Salinarimonas sp.: one gene and its partner. The protein of the gene in region 2 binds, or shares a complex with, the protein of the main gene of each other region. Links are inferred from orthologs where the notes say so. Each region holds a gene or a part of one and is shown on either strand. Other genes may lie near its edges. The genes, in order: ccmE and ccmB.

Evidence for each region.
Region 1: the proteins of ccmB (region 2) and ccmE are in contact, whole or in part, in a solved structure (PDB 8CE8), measured with the Escherichia coli proteins. The link is inferred for Salinarimonas sp. from one-to-one orthologs.

Annotation. Positions count from the first base shown.
Region 1 is NZ_CP157794.1:1,227,884-1,236,718, reverse strand. What follows is about bases 1,845-4,735. They hold ccmE (cytochrome c maturation protein CcmE), read right to left. Parts: upstream 3,591-4,735; coding sequence 3,099-3,590; downstream 1,845-3,098. Other genes in these bases: ccmI (c-type cytochrome biogenesis protein CcmI), read right to left, coding at 3,643-4,735; ABL310_RS05735 (heme lyase CcmF/NrfE family subunit), read right to left, coding at 1,845-3,046. Also shown: ABL310_RS05745 (ferritin-like domain-containing protein), read left to right, coding at 1-437; ABL310_RS05740 (cytochrome c-type biogenesis protein), read right to left, coding at 516-1,001; more of ABL310_RS05735, read right to left, coding at 1,007-1,844; more of ccmI, read right to left, coding at 4,736-4,809; ABL310_RS05720 (glycine zipper 2TM domain-containing protein), read right to left, coding at 4,952-5,419; ABL310_RS05715 (trypsin-like peptidase domain-containing protein), read left to right, coding at 5,636-6,823; ABL310_RS05710 (response regulator transcription factor), read left to right, coding at 7,110-7,799; ABL310_RS05705 (HAMP domain-containing sensor histidine kinase), read left to right, coding at 7,796-8,835. UniProt on the Escherichia coli protein: Heme chaperone required for the biogenesis of c-type cytochromes. Transiently binds heme delivered by CcmC and transfers the heme to apo-cytochromes in a process facilitated by CcmF and CcmH.
Region 2 is NZ_CP157794.1:4,548,810-4,557,666, reverse strand. Bases 1,276-4,188 are described here. They hold ccmB (heme exporter protein CcmB), read right to left. Parts: upstream 3,110-4,188; coding sequence 2,441-3,109; downstream 1,276-2,440. Other genes in these bases: acnA (aconitate hydratase AcnA), read left to right, coding at 3,969-4,188; ccmA (heme ABC exporter ATP-binding protein CcmA), read right to left, coding at 3,103-3,747; ABL310_RS21095 (hypothetical protein), read right to left, coding at 2,062-2,262; ABL310_RS21100 (hypothetical protein), read left to right, coding at 1,276-2,028. In the rest of the region: ABL310_RS21105 (acyl-CoA dehydrogenase family protein), read left to right, coding at 1-174; more of ABL310_RS21100, read left to right, coding at 301-1,275; more of acnA, read left to right, coding at 4,189-6,668; ABL310_RS21075 (DUF6894 family protein), read right to left, coding at 6,764-7,000; ABL310_RS21070 (DUF2237 domain-containing protein), read right to left, coding at 7,071-7,472; ABL310_RS21065 (PQQ-dependent sugar dehydrogenase), read left to right, coding at 7,627-8,857. UniProt on the Escherichia coli protein: Required for the export of heme to the periplasm for the biogenesis of c-type cytochromes.

The DNA of each region.
Region 1 (8,835 bases), 3.3 Mb from region 2 along the record:
ATCACGGCGAGAAGCAGGCGCTGCGCGCCTATCCGCGCATCGTCAAGACCATCGACGACGACGATCTCAAGCAGGCGTTCGAGACGCATCGCGAGGAGACGGAGGGCCAGATCGAGCGGCTCGACCAGATCTTCGAGATGCTCGGCAAGCCCGCCCGCGGCAAGACCTGCGAGGCGGTGCAGGGGCTGATCGAGGAGGCCAAGGAGGTCATGTCCGACTTCAAGGGCTCCCCCGCCCTCGACGCGGGCGTGATCGCCGCCGCCCAGGCCATCGAGCACTACGAGATCTCGCGCTACGGCACGCTGCGCACCTGGGCCAACGAGCTCGGCATGAAGGACGCGGCGAAGCTGCTCGAGCAGACCCTCAAGGAGGAGAGCCGCACCGACGAGAAGCTCACCAAGCTCGCCGAGAAGGCCGCCAACAAGAAGGCGGCCTGAGCCTACGGTCGGCTCCGACCGAGCGCGGGGCGCACCCCGTGCGCACCGGCGGCGCGGCCCGGTCGCGAGGGCCGCGCCTCACCCCTTCTCGCGCTCCAGGATCTTCGCGAGCGTCGCCTCCTCCTCCGCCGAGAGGCCCGGCGCGGTGGGCGCGTTCGCCGCGATGCGGCGGCGGCGCACGGTGACGAACAGGCCCGCCGCGCCGGCGATCAGCACGAGGGTCGGGCCGACCCAGAGCATGATCGTGTAGGCGTTCATCGGCGGGCGCAGCAGCACGAAGTCGCCGTAGCGGGCGACGACGAAGTCGAGGACCTGGTCGTTCGTGTCCCCCGCCTCGAGGCGCTCGCGCACCAGGATGCGCAGGTCCTTGGCCAGCGGCGCGTCCGAATCGTCGATGGACTGGTTCTGGCAGACGAGGCAGCGCAGGCCCTTCGAGACCTCGCGGGCGCGCTCCTCGAGCGCGGGATCGTCGAGCATCTCGCTCGGATTGAGCGCCTGGGCCGGGCTCGCGAGCGCGAACCCGGCGATGGCGAGAGCGGCGAGGAGGGCGCGCAGGCGGTTCATGGCGGTCACTCCGCGGGAACGGCGGCGGTGGCGCCGCCCTCGGCCGGGCGACCGCCGGCGCTCTTGCGCGCGCCCGGCTGCGACCCGGACTGCGAGCCTTTCGAACGCACCGGCGCGCCGACCCGGAAGCGGCGGTCCGTCAGGGAGACGGCGGCGCCGGCCGCCATGATCACCGAGCCGATCCAGATCAGCAGCACCCAGGGCTTGTAATAGAGCCGCACGCCGAGCGAGCCGTCCGGCTGCACCTCGCCGAAGGAGATGTAGACCTGGCTGAAGCCGAAGGTCTCGAGGCCCGCCTCGGTGGTCGACATGCCGCGGGCGGGGTAGATGCGCTTCATGGTCTCGAGCAGCGCCACCTCGCGGCCGTCGTCGAGGAGCGTGAAGCGCGCGACGTCCTCGCGGTAATTGTGCAGCGTGCGCGGGAAGACGCCCTCCAGCCGGGCCTCGTAGCCGGCGATCGGCTGCACGTCGCCCGGGTTCATCGAGACGATGCGCTCCACCGACCAGGCGGTGGCCGCGATGCCGATGACGGTGACGCCGACGCCGGCATGGGCGAGGACCGTGCCCCAGGTGGAGCGCGGCAGGCCCATCGCGCGCTTCGCCGCGAGCGAGAGGCCGCCCGCGCCCTTCGCCCGCGTGATCACCTCGTTGAAGGCGCCGAGCACGAGGAAGACGCCGAGCCCGACCGCCAGCGGCGCGAGCGCCGGGCCGCCGAAGGTGAGCGCGTAGACGCCGATCGTCGCCAGGATGGCGAGGCCCGCCGCGGCGTAGAGCCGGCTCGCGACGCCCGACAGGTCGCCGCGCTTCCAGGCGAGGACCTGACCGAACGGCAGCAGCATCAAGAGCGGGATCACCACAGGCAGGAAGGTGGCGTTGAAGAAGGGCGCGCCGACCGAGATCTTCGCCCCCGTCAACGCCTCGAGCGCGAGCGGGTAGAGCGTGCCGATGAAGACCGTCGCGCAGGCGGTGGTGAGAAAGAGGTTGTTGAGGACGAGCGCGCCCTCCCGCGAGACCGGCGCAAAGATGCCGCCCTGCTTCAGCATCGGCGCGCGCCAGGCGAAGAGCGCGAGCGAGCCGCCGATGAAGAAGATCAGGATGCCCAGGATGAAGAGGCCGCGGTCGGGGTCGACGGCGAAGGCGTGCACCGAGGTCAGCACGCCCGAGCGCACCAGGAAGGTGCCGAGCAGCGACAGCGAGAAGGTCAGGATCGCGAGCAGGATGGTCCAGACCTTGAGCGCGTCGCGCTTCTCCATGACGATGGTGGAGTGGATCAGGGCCGTGCCGACGAGCCAGGGCATCAGCGAGGCGTTCTCGACCGGGTCCCAGAACCACCAGCCGCCCCAGCCGAGCTCGTAATAGGCCCAGTAGGAGCCCATGGCGATCCCGAGCGTCAGGAAGCCCCAGGCCATGAGCGTCCAGGGACGCACCGCGCGCGCCCAGACCGCGTCGATCTTCCCCTCGATCAGGGCCGCCATGGCGAAGGCGAAGGTGATCGAGAAGCCGACATAGCCGACGTAGAGGAGCGGCGGATGGATCGCGAGGCCGGGATCCTGGAGGAAGGGGTTGAGGTCCTGCCCCTCGAACGGCGCGGGCTCGAGCCGCTCGAACGGGTTCGAGGTCATCAAGAGGAAGAGCAGGAAGGCGACGGTGATCAGCCCCTGCATGGCGATGGTGTTGGCGCGCAGCTTCGGCGGCACGGCGTTCTTCGCCACCGCCACGAGGGCGCCGAACAGGGCGAGGATGACGATCCACAGGAGCATCGAGCCCTCGTGGTTCCCCCACACGCCGGTGAGCTTGTAGACGAAGGGCTTGGCCGAATGCGAGTTGGCGACGACGTTGTAGACCGAGAAGTCCGACGTCGCGTAGGCGAAGGTGAGCACCCCGAACGAGAACAAGACGAGCCCGAAGACGCCCAGCGCCGCCGGGGGGCCGACGTTCATCAACGTGGCGTCGTTCGACCGCGCGCCCCAGAGCGGCACGAGGAACTGGACCAGGGAGAGGCCCAGCGCCAGGGCCAGCGCGAAATGTCCGGCTTCGATCAGCATCGCGGCGCGTTCCTCGTCGGATCGTTCTCGGTTGCGGGGGAGCGACGCCAGATCACTGCGTCGGCGTCGTGATCGGCAGGTCGCGGGCGGCGGCGGGCCGCACGGCGGGACCGTCGTGCTGCCACAGGCCGTTCTCCTTGAGCGCGTCGGCCACCTCGCGCGGCATGTAGTTCTCGTCGTGGCGGGCGAGAACCGTGTCTGCGACGAAGAGCCCCGCCGGGTCGAGACGGCCCTCGGCGACGACGCCCTGCCCTTCCCGGAACAGGTCCGGCAGCAGGCCCTGGTAGCGAACGGCGACGATGCCGCCGCCGTCGCCCACCTTGAAGGTGGTGATCTGGTCGCCGTGGCGCTCCACCGAGCCCGCCTCGACGAGCCCGCCGAGGCGGAAGCGCACGCCGGGCTCGACGCCCTCGGCGACGACCTGCGCCGGCGCGCGGAAGAACACGATCGTGTCGCTCATCGCCCACAGGACGAGGCCGAGCGCGATCGCGAGCGTCGCGCCGGCTGCGCCGATCATGGTGAGGCGGCGTTGCTTTCTCGTCATCGCTCGCTGGTCCCGAACTCGGTCATCGTTCCACGGATCATTGTTCCACGGTTCACTGGGCCTGCGCGGCGGGCGGCAGGCCCATCTCGGCGGCGGCGGCGTCGAGCGCGGAGAGCGCCTGCGCGTCCCCCGCGAGCGCCGTCCGCGCGTCCGCGAGGGCGCCCTGCGCCTTGTCGCGCTCGCCGAGGACCGCGTAGGAGCGCAGCAGCCGCACCCACTCGTCCGCCGTGCCGCCTTCCTCCTTCAAGCGCGAAGCGAGGCCTTCGACCATGCCGCCGATCGCCGCAAGGCGATCCGCCTCGGGGAGCGCGGCCAGCGCGGCGCCGGCCTCCGAGCCGGGCGCGCCGGCGAACGGGTTCTCGCGCGGGGCGAGGGGCTCGCCGCCGACGGCGACGAGGCGCTCGTTGACGATGCCCATCCAGGGCGCGTTCGCGGGCGAGCGGCGGGCGATCTCCTCGTAGGCGGCGCGGGCGGCGTCGACGTCCCCGTCCTGCTCGAGGGCCTGGGCGAGGTAGAAGCGCGCCTTGGGGTGGTTCGCGTCGAGCGCCAGCGCCCGCTCGAAGGCCTCGCGCGCCTGCGCCTTGATGACGCCGGCCTCGGCGTTGACCAGCGCCTCGCCGAGATTGGCGAGGCGCGTCGGGTCCTCGCCGAGCAGGCGCATCGCGTTGAGATAGGCCCCGGCCGCGTCGCGGTAGCGGCCCTCGCGCATGTAGACGGGGCCGAGCACGTCCCAGCCGCGACCGTCGTCCGGATCGGCGGCGAGATGCGCCTCGATGCGGGCCACCGCCTCGGTGATGTCGAGATTGCGCGGGTCGATGGTCTGCTCCAGCCGCGCGGAGAGCGGCTGGGCCGGAAGGTGCGGCGAGCCGTAGGCGCCGTAGACGGCCAGCGCGAGCAGCGGCACGGACGAGAGCGCGATGGCGGAGGCCGCGCGGCGCCGGCGCAGGGCCGGCTCGTCGACCGCATCCTTGGGGTCGCGCTCGTTCGAGGCGGCGCGGATCAGGCGGCGGGCGGCCTCGGCCTTGGCGGCGCGCATCTCCTCGGCGGTGATCAGGCCGCGGCCGTGGTCGCGCTCGATCTCGGCGATCTGGTCCTCGTAGAAGAGACGCTCGCCCTCGGCCGCGCTCGCGGCCTCCGTCGGCTTGCGGCGGGACAACGGCACGAGCACCGCCAGCACGGCGGCGCCCGTCATCACGGCGAAGAGGATCCAGATCGTCATGGCCCCGAATGTACTGCGTCGAACGCGGCGGAACGATGCTACCGCTCGGCGACACGGTGTCACGCGAGGAGAAGTACGCACAAAAAAGGGGCTGATCCAGCCCCTTTTCCCGGCGTCCAGCCGCTGAATTATGCGCTTCGGCTCAGCCGACGATCTGCCAGGAGCCGTCCGGCTGGCGGCAGGCGGTGCCGTAGGCCTGCTGCGGACGCCCGCCGATATAGACGGTGTGCTGGTACTCGCGGCAATAGCCGGCGCGGGTCTGGACGGGCTCGAAGGCGATCACCTCGCCGTAGGCGTCGTCGCCCTGCCAGCGCACCGGCCGGCCGGAAGGCGCGGCGAAGGCCTGCTGCTGGGCGATGTAGGCGCGGCGCTGCTCCTCGGCGTCGAGGTTGGCGCCGATCTGGCCGCCGATCAGGCCGCCGATCGCCGCGCCGAGCGCGCCGGCCGCGATGCGCTCGGCGGTGCCGCCGCCGAACTGCGAGCCGATGGCGCCGCCGATCAGCGCGCCGGAGAAGCCGCCGACCTGCTGGTTCGGGCCGGCCCCGGCGCAGGCGCCGAGGGTCAGGGTGGCGGCGACGACGCCCGCCAGGGCGATACGGGAAGTCTTCATGGTGGTCACGACTCGCATGAATGTGAACGGTGTCGCTTGTTCACGCCCATAAAGCGGCAGGATGATGAACGGCGGGTGAATGGCGGGACTGCGGGCCGCGGCGCCGACCCGCATCGCCACCTTACCGAATTGTCATCTTCGGGTGAGGACGCGGCAAGCTCGGCCGTGGCAGGATCGGTCGCGAGGATTCCGCCACAGCACAGGAGCCATGCCGCCATGCCGCGATCGCTCGTCGTCACCGCCCGCGCCGGCCTTCTCGCCGCCGCCGGCCTCGCCGCGCTCGCAGGCGCCGGGGCCGTGGGCACGGGCATGCTGCCGCCGCCGCCGGCGCAGGCCGACCCGCTGACGCTCGAGCAGCCCCTGGTGATGCCCTCCTTCGCCGACGTGGTCGAGCGCGTGCGCCCGGCCGTCGTGTCGGTGCGGGTGCGGGCGCAGACGGTCGCGACCCGTGGGCCGGAGGTCTTCGGGGGACCGTCGCCGCTGCCGGGGATCGAGCCGGGACACCCGCTCTACGACTTCTTCCGCCGCTTCGAGGACCGCGAGCCGCGCGGGCGCCGCGGGCCGCCGCCGGAGCGCTTCGCGGCCTCGCAGGGCTCGGGCTTCTTCGTCTCGCAGGACGGCTATCTCGTCACCAACCACCACGTCGTCGAGAACGCCGCCGAGGTGGAGATCCTGATGGACGACGGGCGCGTCTTCGACGCCCGCGTGGTCGGCACGGATCCGCGCACCGACCTCGCCCTCGTCAAGGTGGACGCCGACGGCGCGCGCTTCCCCTACGTGGAGTTCGCCCCGGAGGCGACGCGCATCGGCGATTGGGTGGTGGCGATCGGCAACCCGTTCGGGCTCGGCGGCACGGTGACGGCGGGCATCGTCTCGGCACAGGCGCGCGACATCGGCGCGGGGCCCTACGACGACTTCATCCAGATCGACGCGCCGATCAACCGCGGCAATTCCGGCGGGCCGACCTTCAACCTGCGGGGCCAGGTGGTGGGGGTGAACACGGCGATCTTCTCGCCGTCGGGCGGAAACGTCGGCATCGCCTTCGCCATTCCCGCCCACGTGGCCGAGGACGTGACGAGCCAGCTGCGCGCGGACGGGGCGGTGACCCGCGGCTTCCTCGGCGTGCAGGTGCAGGCGGTGACGCCGGAGATCGCCGAGGCGATCGGGCTCGGCACGGCGCGGGGCGCGCTGATCGCCCAGCCCCAGCCGGGCACCCCGGCCGCCTCCGCGGGGCTGCGCACGGGAGACGTCATCCTCGCCGTCGCCGGCGAGGCGGTGGAGGACCACCGTGATCTCACCCGCCGAATCGCGGCGATCGCGCCGGGGACGCAGGTGCCGCTCACCGTCTTCCGCAAGGGCCGCGAGGCGACGATCGACGTGCGCATCGGCCGGCTGGGGACGTGAGCGATCGCGCGGGAGCGGGCCGAGAACGGCCGGCTGGGGCGGCCTCGCCACCGTCATCCCGGGCGCCGAACGGCGACCCGGGACCCATACGCGCCGACGCCGGTTTCGCAGCCTTCAGGCTGCGTCGCGCGACATTCGCGTACCCCACTGTCGCGCGACGAGCGCGGCATGCGCGCTCGAGCCAGCGTCGCGGGTATGGGTCCCGGGTCCGCTTCGCGGCCCGGGATGACGGACCTCCACATGCCCCTCTCCCATCCGGGAGAGGCGTTCCTATCTGCCAGGGACCATGAAGATCCTCATCGTCGAAGACGACCGCGAGGCGGCGGCGTATCTGGCCAAGGGGCTGCGCGAGGCGGGGCACAGCGTCGACCAGGCCGAGACCGGGCTCGACGGCTACGCGCTCGCGGAGGCCGGCGAGCACGACGTGCTGATCGTCGACCGCATGCTGCCAAAGCTCGACGGGCTCTCGCTGATCCGCTCGCTACGCGAGCAGGGCGTGGCGACGCCGGTCCTCATCCTCTCGGCGCTCGGCCAGGTGGACGACCGGGTCAAGGGCCTGCGGGCGGGCGGCGACGACTACCTGCCCAAGCCCTACGCCTTCTCCGAGCTCCTCGCCCGCATCGAGGTGCTGGCGCGCCGGCGCGGCGGGCCGGCGCCCGCAGCCGAGCCGACCGTCTACCGCATCGGCGATCTCGAGCTCGACCGCCTCGCCCGGCGCGTGACCCGTGCGGGCCAAGAGATCGAGCTGCAGCCGCGCGAGTTCCGGCTGCTCGAATACCTGATGGCGAACGCCGGGCGCGTCGTCACGCGGACGATGCTGCTCGAGCACGTCTGGGACTATCATTTCGACCCGCAGACCAACGTCATCGACGTCCACGTCTCGCGGCTGCGCGCCAAGGTCGACAAGGGTTTCGAGCCGCCGCTGATCCAGACCGTGCGCGGGGCGGGATACCGGCTGCGCGGGGCGGCGGAGTGAGGGCGCTCGGCAAGCTCCTGCGCACGACGGCGTTCAAGCTGTCGCTGTTCTATCTCGGGATCTTCGCGCTCTCGATCGTGCTGGCGCTGGGCTACGTCGCGTGGAGCGCCGAGCGGATCATGACGCGGGGCATGGTGGAGACGATCGAGGCGGAGATCGCCGAGCTCGAGCTCGTCTATCGGCGCGGGGGGCTGCGGCGGCTCTACGGCGCGGTGGAGCGGCGCGCGCAGACGCCGGGCGCCTCCGTCTACCTGTTCACGACGCCGCTCGGCGAGCGCATCACCGGCAACGTCGTCTCGGTCTCGCCCGGGGCCCTCGACGATCCGGGCCAGCGCGTCATCGAGTACGGCCGCATCGCCGCCGAGGACGACGGGGGGGTCGCGGTGCACCGGGCGCTGGTGCGGGTGTTCGTGCTGCCGGGGGGATTTCGCCTGCTGGTCGGGCGGGACATGGGCGAGCGCGACCGGCTCGTCGAGGCGATCCGGGGCGCCTTCGGCTGGTCGCTGCTGGTCCTCGTCGCGCTCGGCTTCGTCGGCGGCTGGCTCGTCTCGAAGCGCGTGCTCGGCCGCATCGAGGCGATGACGGCGACGACGCGCACGATCATGGGCGGCGACCTCTCGGGCCGGCTCGCGGTGGGACCGTCGGGGGACGAGCTCGATCGGCTGGCGGAGAACCTCAACGCCATGCTCGACCGGATCGGGGAATTGATGGAGGGGATGCGCCAGGTCTCGGACAACATCGCCCACGACCTGAAGAGCCCGCTGGCGCGCCTGCGCGCCCGCGCCGACGAGGCGCTGCGCACGGCGGAGTCGCCGCAGGCCCTGCGCGAGGCGCTGGAGCGGACGATCGCGGAGACCGACGACATCATCCGCGTGTTCAACGCGCTCCTGATGATCGCGCGGCTGGAGGCCGGCAACGCGGAGGCGCCGCTCGCGCGCATCGACGCGGCCGAGATCGCGCGGGGCGTGGGCGAGCTCTACGAGGCGGCCGCCGAGGAGGCGGGCGTGCCGCTCGTCCGCGACGTCGCGGCCTCGCT
Region 2 (8,857 bases):
GTCGCCTGGGCCGCGGCCGACAACGCGCTCCAGATCCACGGCGGCAACGGCTTCGCTTTGGAATACCCGGTGAGCCGCATCCTCTGCGACGCCCGCATCCTCTCGATCTTCGAAGGCGCGGCCGAGATCCAGGCGCAGGTCATCGCGCGTCGGCTGGTGGAGGCGCAGGGGTGAGGCGGCGCACGAGGCCCTCGGAGGGGACCACTTCCGCTGTCTGAGCGCACTCCGCTCGTAGATGATCGTCACGGTTGACGTATGCATGGACGGGTGGCATTCCCCGCTAAGGAGGATTGCCGCCCCATGTCGCCCGAAACCGTCTATGCCTTTCTCACGCGGCTCTTTCCGGACGGCACGCGGCCGGAGCAATCACCCGGCTGCGACAAGGCGCCGAGCCTGCCGACGGACGTTTTCGCGGCCGCCGCGTCGCTGGTCGAACGTTGCGAGGTCTATCGCCACGTGATGGCGTTCGAAGGGGTCGCGAGCGCCGCGGGCGCACCGGGCGAGCTCGTCGTTTCGCCGAGCGAGCGGCAGACATGGATGGACCTCGGCGCGCGCTGGCGCGAGTCGCCGAAAGACGCCGCCGCCGACATCCAGGCATACTGGGATCGACTGATGAATGCCGGAACGGCAAGGGTCGACGGCGTGCAGGGCGAAGCCTGCCCGGCCTGGTGGCGAGACGCCCTGGCGCTGCTCGTCATCGCCGACGAGGCGAGCCTCGGCCTGGGCTTCGCGGCGCCGACGCTGCATTGGTCGGAGCTTCTCCTGCGGGACGCCAGCTATCGCGAGGAGGCGTTCGAGGACGCGGCTGCCGGGCACATCGTACAGACGAAGGCGCCCGACAGCTTCTGCTTTCGCGCCAGTCCCTACGTCGCGCGTGTCGTGCCCAAATCGCGCGCTCCCCGCGTCGGCTGCACCATGCGGACGCTCAGCCACAATCTCGCGCTGCTCGCACCACGCAGCTCGGCCGCTGTCTCGTGGCTGCGCAAGGCCTCGTCCGCCCAGGACGGTGGAAAGGCGTTGAATATCCTGGTCGTCCCGTTCCCGTACACGATCGAGGCGCGGTGCTTCTCGGGGCGGCCCGTCGATGTCGCCGGGGTCGACGAATCCTGGGGCTTCTTCGACATAGAGCAGCGCTGGCTCCTCGCCGACGGCGTCGAGAGCGCGGACAGCCGTGCGCAGCAGCGTGAAAGGATCGTGACCTTCATCCTGGATCTGGTCGCCCGGGCCCAGGAAGACGTCGCGCGCGTCGACGCGATCGTGCTGCCCGAGGGCGCCTTGGACTGGCCGTGCTATCGCAAGCTGGTCGAGGCTTTGCGCGAACGCCAGACGACGTCGCCGCTCGAGTTCATCATCAGCGGCGCGAGCGGGTTCCGCGACGACCCCAACAACTTCGTCCTCACGACCACGTTCTCGCAGACCGAAGACGGATGGGTCGCGGTGACGAACGGGCAGGCCAAGCACCATCGGTGGAGGCTCGACGAGCGCCAGATTCGCACCTACGCGCTCGGATCCGCCCTCGATCCGAGCCGCTCCTGGTGGGAACAGATCGCGGTCGACGCGCGTCGCATCGGGCTGACCGTGTTCCGGCGGCATTCGAGCTTCGCGGCCATGATCTGCGAGGATCTCGCGCGCAGCGAGCCCTGCCACGCCGCGATCCGGGCCGCCGGCCCGAACCTCGTCTTCGCCCTGCTGATGGACGGCCCGCAGCTGCCTCAGCGCTGGGCCGCGCAATACGCGACGGTTCTCGCAGACGATCCCGGCTCGTCCGTTCTGACCTTGACGTCGCTCGGCCTCATCGAGCGTTCGAACATGTCGCGGCAGGGCCAGGCGAGCAGAACGGTCGCGCTCTGGAAGGACGGCGACGTCGGGACCGTGCCGCTCGACCTGCCGGCGGGCCGGCACGCCATCCTCCTCACGCTCACCAGCGCGTCGGCTTCGGAGATCACGCTCGACGGTCGCAAGAACGACGACGCCGTGAGCTGGCGCTACAGCGGGCACCAGTACGTGACATCGCGAAACGGGATATAGGGAAGCCGATCCTACGGTGGCGGCGCGTCGACCTCAGGAGGCGGCCTTGACCGGCGACCTGTCGCGAGACGACGGGAAGGAGGGCCGGATGTCGACCATGTTGCCGAGCGCGAGATCGACGTAGACGTCCGACTTCAGGTCGATTCCCTGAAGCTTCTTCTCGAGCTCCTTCTTCTGCGCCTCGATGAAGGCCCGTTCCTGCTTGAGGAGGCTCGCCTTGCCGCTGAAAGTCATGCTGATCCTCTACGTAGCGCTCGCAGCCAGGGAGACCGTAAAAGTTGTCCGCCCCGTCCAGCACATAGACGCTTCGCCGAGGGGGCGCAAGGAGAATAGGGCACGCGCCGTGTTAAAGAAAGCGTGAACCGCCGAGTTGCACGCTCGTCAATGGGCCGAATGTCGCAGGCGCCGCCGCTCACTCCCCCTGCCTGAGCGCGAGCGCCGCCCCCACCGTGCCGATGACGGCGCTCACCAGGGTGATCGCCGCGAGCATCAGGAGCGGGGTCGTGAACGGGATGTCGCCGCCGCGCGCGGCGTTGGCGGCCGAGACGCCGAAGATGAGCGTGGGGATCATCAGCGGCAGGACGAGGATCGCCAGGATCAGCCCGCCGCGGCGGATCGTGGCGGTGAGCGCCGCGCCGATCGCGCCGATGAAGGTCAGCGCCGGCGTCCCCACCAGCAGCGTCGCCGCGACGGCGGCCATGCCGACGCCGTCGAGGGCGACGAGGAGGCCGAAGAGCGGCGCGGCGATCGCCAGCGGCAGGCCGGTGGTCAGCCAGTGCGCCGTCACCTTGGCGAGGACCACGGCCTCGAGCGGCAGCGGCGAGGCCGTCATCAGGTCGAGGGAGCCGTCCTCCTCGTCGGCCTGGAACAGCCGGTCGAGGCCGATCAGGGTCGCGAGCACCGCGCCGATCCACAGGATGGCGGGGCCGATGCGGGCGAGCAGGTTCAGGTCCGGCCCGAGCCCGAAGGGCACGAGCGTGACGATCATCAGGAAGAAGACGAGCCCGAGCCAGCCCGAGCCGCCGACGCGGGCGGAGAGGACGAGGTCGCGGCGCACGAGGGCGAGGAAGGCGCTCACCAGCCGCCCTCCGCGTCGAGCGTCGCTCCCGCGGCGCGTGCGGCGGCCGGCGTGATCTCGAGCCGCTTCGGGTTCTCGAGGCCGAGCGTCTGGTGGGTCGCGACGATCAGCATGCCGCCGTCCGCGAGATGCTCCTTCATCAGGGTCGCGAGGGTCTCCTGCGAGCCGACGTCGAGCGCCGAGGTCGGCTCGTCGAGGAGCCAGAGCGGCCGATGCGCGACGAGGAGCCGCGCCAGCGCCGTGCGCCGGCGCTGGCCGGCGGAGAGGTAGGCGACGGGAAGATCGTGCGCGTGCGCCAGGCCGACGCGCGACATCGCCTCGCGCGGCGAGAGGCCGCGCGCGCCGAGCAGCGCCGCCGCGAAGGCGAGGTTCTCGCCCGCGGTGAGCGCGCTCTTGAGCCCGTCGCGATGGCCGACGAGGTGGAGGCATTCCGGCAGCGTGCGCTCGCCCGCCCCCTCGACGCGGATGCGCCCGCCCGCCGGCCGCAGGCGTCCGGAGAGCACGGAGAGCAGCGTGGACTTGCCGGCGCCGTTGCGCCCGGTCACCACCAGCGCCTCGCCCGGTTCGAGCGCGAAGGAGACCCCCTCGAAGACGCGCCGGCCCGAGCGGCGGCTCTCCAGATCCTCGACGACGAGACGCAACGGGAATGTTCCACTTCAGTGTTAGTCCTAACTGGACCTCGGACGTGTAGCGCGACGCGCGCAAATGGACTATAGGGGCCTCGGCTGCGCCGTGCCGCGTGACTGACGTCCTAACCGTTTTCGCGCGCATGAGAAGTCCGGGCGCTCCCGGAGCGGCGCGCGCAACCCGCGCATCAGGCCGAAACCAACCGTCCGTTCAACGCGCACGCGAGGATTCGCCAGTGACGTCGCTCGATAGCTTCAAGGCCCGCCAGACCCTCACGGTCGGCGACAAGACCTACACCTACTACTCCCTCACCGAGGCCGAGAAGAACGGCCTGAAGGGCGTCTCGCAGCTGCCCTTCTCCCTCAAGGTCCTGCTCGAGAACCTGCTCCGTCACGAGGACGGACGCACGGTCACGAAGGAGGACATCGCCGCCGTCGGCGAATGGCTGGAGAACCGCGGCAAGGCCGGGCGCGAGATCGCCTACCGCCCCGCCCGCGTCCTGATGCAGGACTTCACCGGCGTGCCGGCGGTGGTCGACCTCGCCGCCATGCGCGACGGCATCGCGGCGCTGGGCGGCGACCCGACCCGAATCAACCCGCTGGTCCCGGTCGATCTCGTCATCGACCACTCGGTCATCGTCGACGAGTTCGGCACGCCCAAGGCGCGCGAGCACAATGTCGAGCTGGAGTACCAGCGCAACGGCGAGCGCTACCGCTTCCTGAAGTGGGGCCAGTCCGCCTTCGACAATTTCTCTGTCGTCCCGCCCGGCACCGGCATCTGCCACCAGGTGAACCTCGAGTACATCTCGCAGGCCGTGTGGGTGCGCAAGGACCCGGAGACCGGCGAGGACGTCGCCTATCCGGACACGCTGGTCGGCACCGATTCGCACACGACCATGGTCAATGGGCTGGCCGTGCTCGGCTGGGGCGTCGGCGGCATCGAGGCGGAGGCCGCGATGCTGGGCCAGCCCGTGTCGATGCTGCTGCCCGAGGTGATCGGCTTCAAGCTCACCGGCAAGCTCAAGGAAGGCGTCACCGCCACCGACCTCGTGCTCACCGTCACCGAGATGCTGCGCAAGAAGGGCGTGGTCGGCAAGTTCGTCGAGTTCTACGGGCCCGGCCTCGCCGACATGCCCGTCGCCGACCGCTCGACCATCGGCAACATGGCGCCGGAATACGGCGCGACCTGCGGCCTCTTCCCGATCGACCAGCGCACGATCGACTATCTCGAGGTCTCCGGCCGCGAGGAGGACCGCATCGCGCTGGTGCGCGATTACGCGCAGGCCCAGGGCATGTGGCGCACCGCCGACACGCCGGACCCGGTCTTCACCGACACGTTGGAGCTCGATCTGGGCGACGTCGTGCCGTCCATGGCCGGCCCGAAGCGCCCGCAGGACCGCGTGCTCCTCACCAACGCCAAGAGCGCCTTCGAGGGCGCCATGGAGAGCGAGTTCAAGAAGGCGCTCGACGGCAAGCGCTACAAGGTCGAGGACACCAACTTCGACATCGGCCACGGCGACGTGGTGATCGCCGCGATCACCTCGTGCACCAACACCTCGAACCCGTCCGTGATGATCGGCGCGGGGCTGCTGGCCCGCAACGCGGTCGCCAAGGGCCTCACGGTCAAGCCCTGGGTGAAGACCTCGCTCGCCCCCGGCTCGCAGGTCGTGGCGGAGTATCTCCAGGACGCCGGGCTGCAGGACGATCTCGACGCGCTCGGCTTCAACCTGGTCGGCTTCGGCTGCACCACCTGCATCGGCAATTCCGGCCCGCTGCCGGCGCCGGTGTCGAAGGCGATCAACGACAACGACCTCGTCGCCGTCTCGGTCCTCTCGGGCAACCGCAACTTCGAGGGCCGCGTCAATCCGGACGTGCGGGCGAACTATCTCGCCTCCCCGCCGCTCGTCGTCGCCTACGCCATCGCCGGCTCGATGCTGGTGGACGTCGCCAGCGAGCCGCTCGGCACGGGCTCGGACGGCAAGCCGGTCTACCTTAAGGACATCTGGCCCTCCGCCGCGGAGATCCAGGAGTTCATCGACCGCACGGTCACGCGCAAGCTCTTCCGCGAGCGCTACGCCGACGTCTTCACCGGCGACGACCACTGGCGCAAGGTCGAGGTCGAGGGCGGCATGACCTACGAGTGGCAGATGGGCTCGACCTACGTGCAGAACCCGCCGTATTTCGAGGGCATCACCAAGGAGCCCGAGCCGATCACCGATATCGAGAACGCCCGCGTGCTGGGCCTCTTCCTCGATTCGATCACGACCGACCACATCTCGCCCGCGGGCAACATCCGCGTCGCCTCTCCCGCCGGCGCCTACCTGCAGGAGCACCAGGTGGCGGTGGCCGACTTCAACCAGTACGGCACCCGTCGCGGCAACCACGAGATCATGATGCGGGGCACCTTCGCCAACATCCGCATCAAGAACCAGATGGTGAAGGACGACAGCGGCGCCGTGGTCGAGGGCGGCTACACGATCCACCACCCCTCCGGCGAGAAGATGTACATCTACGACGCCGCCATGCGTTACGCCGACGAGGGCGTGCCGCTGGTCGTCTTCGCCGGCAAGGAATACGGCACGGGCTCGTCCCGCGACTGGGCGGCGAAGGGCACGAAGCTGCTCGGCGTGCGCGCGGTCATCGCCCAGTCCTTCGAGCGCATTCACCGCTCGAACCTGGTCGGCATGGGCGTGATGCCGCTCGTCTTCGAGGAGGGCACGTCCTGGCAGTCGCTGGGCCTGACCGGCGCCGAGCAGGTGACCCTGCGCGGCCTCGCCGACGTCAAGCCGCGCCAGACGGTCACCGCCGAGATCACCCGCGCCGACGGCTCGACGATCGAGGTGCCGCTCACCTGCCGCATCGATACGCTCGACGAGCTCGAGTACTACAAGAACGGCGGCATCCTGCACTACGTGCTGCGCTCGCTCGCGGCCTGAGCCGCGGGCGCGAAGGCCCGACATGAAGAGCCCCGCGGCCGGAGACGGTCGCGGGGCTCTCTGTTTCCGGAGCGGGGCATGCGCAACGCCGGGGCTCACGCCGTCGGGATCGCCTCCTTGAACGGGAATTCCAGCACGCGGCGGTCCTGCTCGTCGCGGACGTCGAAGCACCAGGTCGCCCGGTCCTCGTCGTGCTTCACGCCTTCCGACATCTCGATCAGCGCCCGGTCGATGGCTTCCTTGCGCACGGACTCGTCGTCGGGCAGGCGCACGCCGTCGGTGTCCGGGTGGACGCCGCGGTCGGAGCGGATGTGGAAGTAGAAAACCGGCATCGTTCCTCTCTCTCGATCGGGAAACGCCGCCCGCCGGGGCGGCGTTCCCGCATCGCAACATGCGCGGACCCTAATCCGAGGCCGCGTGCGCCTCCAAGTCCTCCAATCGGATGAGGTCGAGGGCGCGGGCGTGCGTGGCCTCGAGCCGTACGGGCGGGGCGACGCCCGCCTCCAGCGCCTCCCTCCAGCGCAGCGCGCACAGGCACCAGCCGTCGCCCTCCCGCAGTCCGGGAAAGTCGAATTCGGGGCGCGGCGTGAGGAGATCGTTGCCGCGCGCCTGGGAGAAGCGCAGGAATGCGTCCGTCACCACCGCGCAGACCACGTGCGTGCCCACGTCCTCGGCGGACGTGTTGCAATAGCCGTCGCGGTAGAAGCCCGTGCGCGGGGCCGAGCAGCACAGCGCGAGCGGCCCGCCGAGCACGTTCCTCGCGCCGCCGCCGTTTCCGCCGAAGCGGTGGGATTGGTCGTTCATCGTGTCCTCCGGCCCGTGAGCGCTCGGCCGAACATGGCGCGTCGGCCACGGCGGGGGAAGGCCGGGCGGGGGCGACGATCGCGCGCGGGAACCGCGACGGTCCCCTCCGGTTGCCCGAGGAACGCCATTCCCTCCAGCCGACGGAGATCGCCCCGTGACGCAGCATACGACGCGCCTTCTCGCCGCCACCAGCCTCGCCGCTCTTCTCGCCGCACCCGCGGCGCACGCTCAGGGTGGGGCCGCCGCCGTCGGCGACGCCGCCGCGAGTCCCGTCGTGCCCGCCATGCAGGACCAGGAGATCGGCAAGCGCTTCCGCGTCGAGGCCGCGGACCTGCCGCCGCCGCAGCCCGACGAGGCCGTGCGCAACCCCGCCCTCGTCGTCTCCCGGGACGGCCGCACGCCGACCGTTCCGCAAGGCTTCGACGTCTCGCTGTTCGCGGAGCTCGACGGCCCGCGCAAGCTCTTCGTCCTCGACGGCGGCGGTCTTCTCGTCGCGCGCCAGTACCAGGGCGACGTCATGTATCTCGGCGACGAGAACGCGGACGGGAAGGCCGAGGTGGTCAGCTTGTTCGCCACCGGCTTCGAGCAGCCCTACGGCCTCGCGCAGATCGACGAGGGCGCGCATGCCGGCCATGTCCTCGTGGCCGACACCCGCGGCATCTGGCGCGTGCCCTACGCCGCGGGCGAGATCCGCGCCACGGGCGGCGAGATCTTCATGCCGCAGGCGCTCGAGGACGTACCCGAGGGCGAACGGGAGCCGCAGCGGCCGATGGATCATTTCGCCGTGACGGAGCAGGGCGTCTTCGGCGGGGCGAACGGGCATTCGACCCGCTCGCTCCTGCGCGACGAGGAGGCCGGCGTGATGTATGTGGGCGTGGGCTCGGCCGGCAACATCGCCGTCGAGGAGGAGCCGCGGGCGACGATCCAGGCCTTCGATCTCGACGGCTCGAACCAGCGCACCTACGCGTCCGGCACGCGCAACCCGATCGGCATGGCGCTGCATCCGCAGACGGGCGCGCTCTGGGCCGTGGTGCAGGAGCGCGACGGGCTCGGCAACGAGCTCGTGCCCGACTACCTGACGCAGGTGCAGGAGGGTGGCTTCTACGGCTGGCCCTACGCCTATGCGGGCGGCCTGGAGCAGCCCGAATTCGCCGACCGCGCGCCGGAGAAGGTGGAGGCGACGCTCCTGCCCGACGTGATGTTCGAGGCGCATTCCTCGGCCATGAACCTCGCCTTCTACGACGCGGACATGTTCCCGCAGGATTATCGCGGCGACGCCTTCGTGGCGCTCAAGGGATCCTGGAACCGCGCCGACCCGACCGGCTACAAGGTCGTGCGCGTGCCCTTCCAGAACGGCGAGCCGGAGGGCGGCTACGAGAACTTCA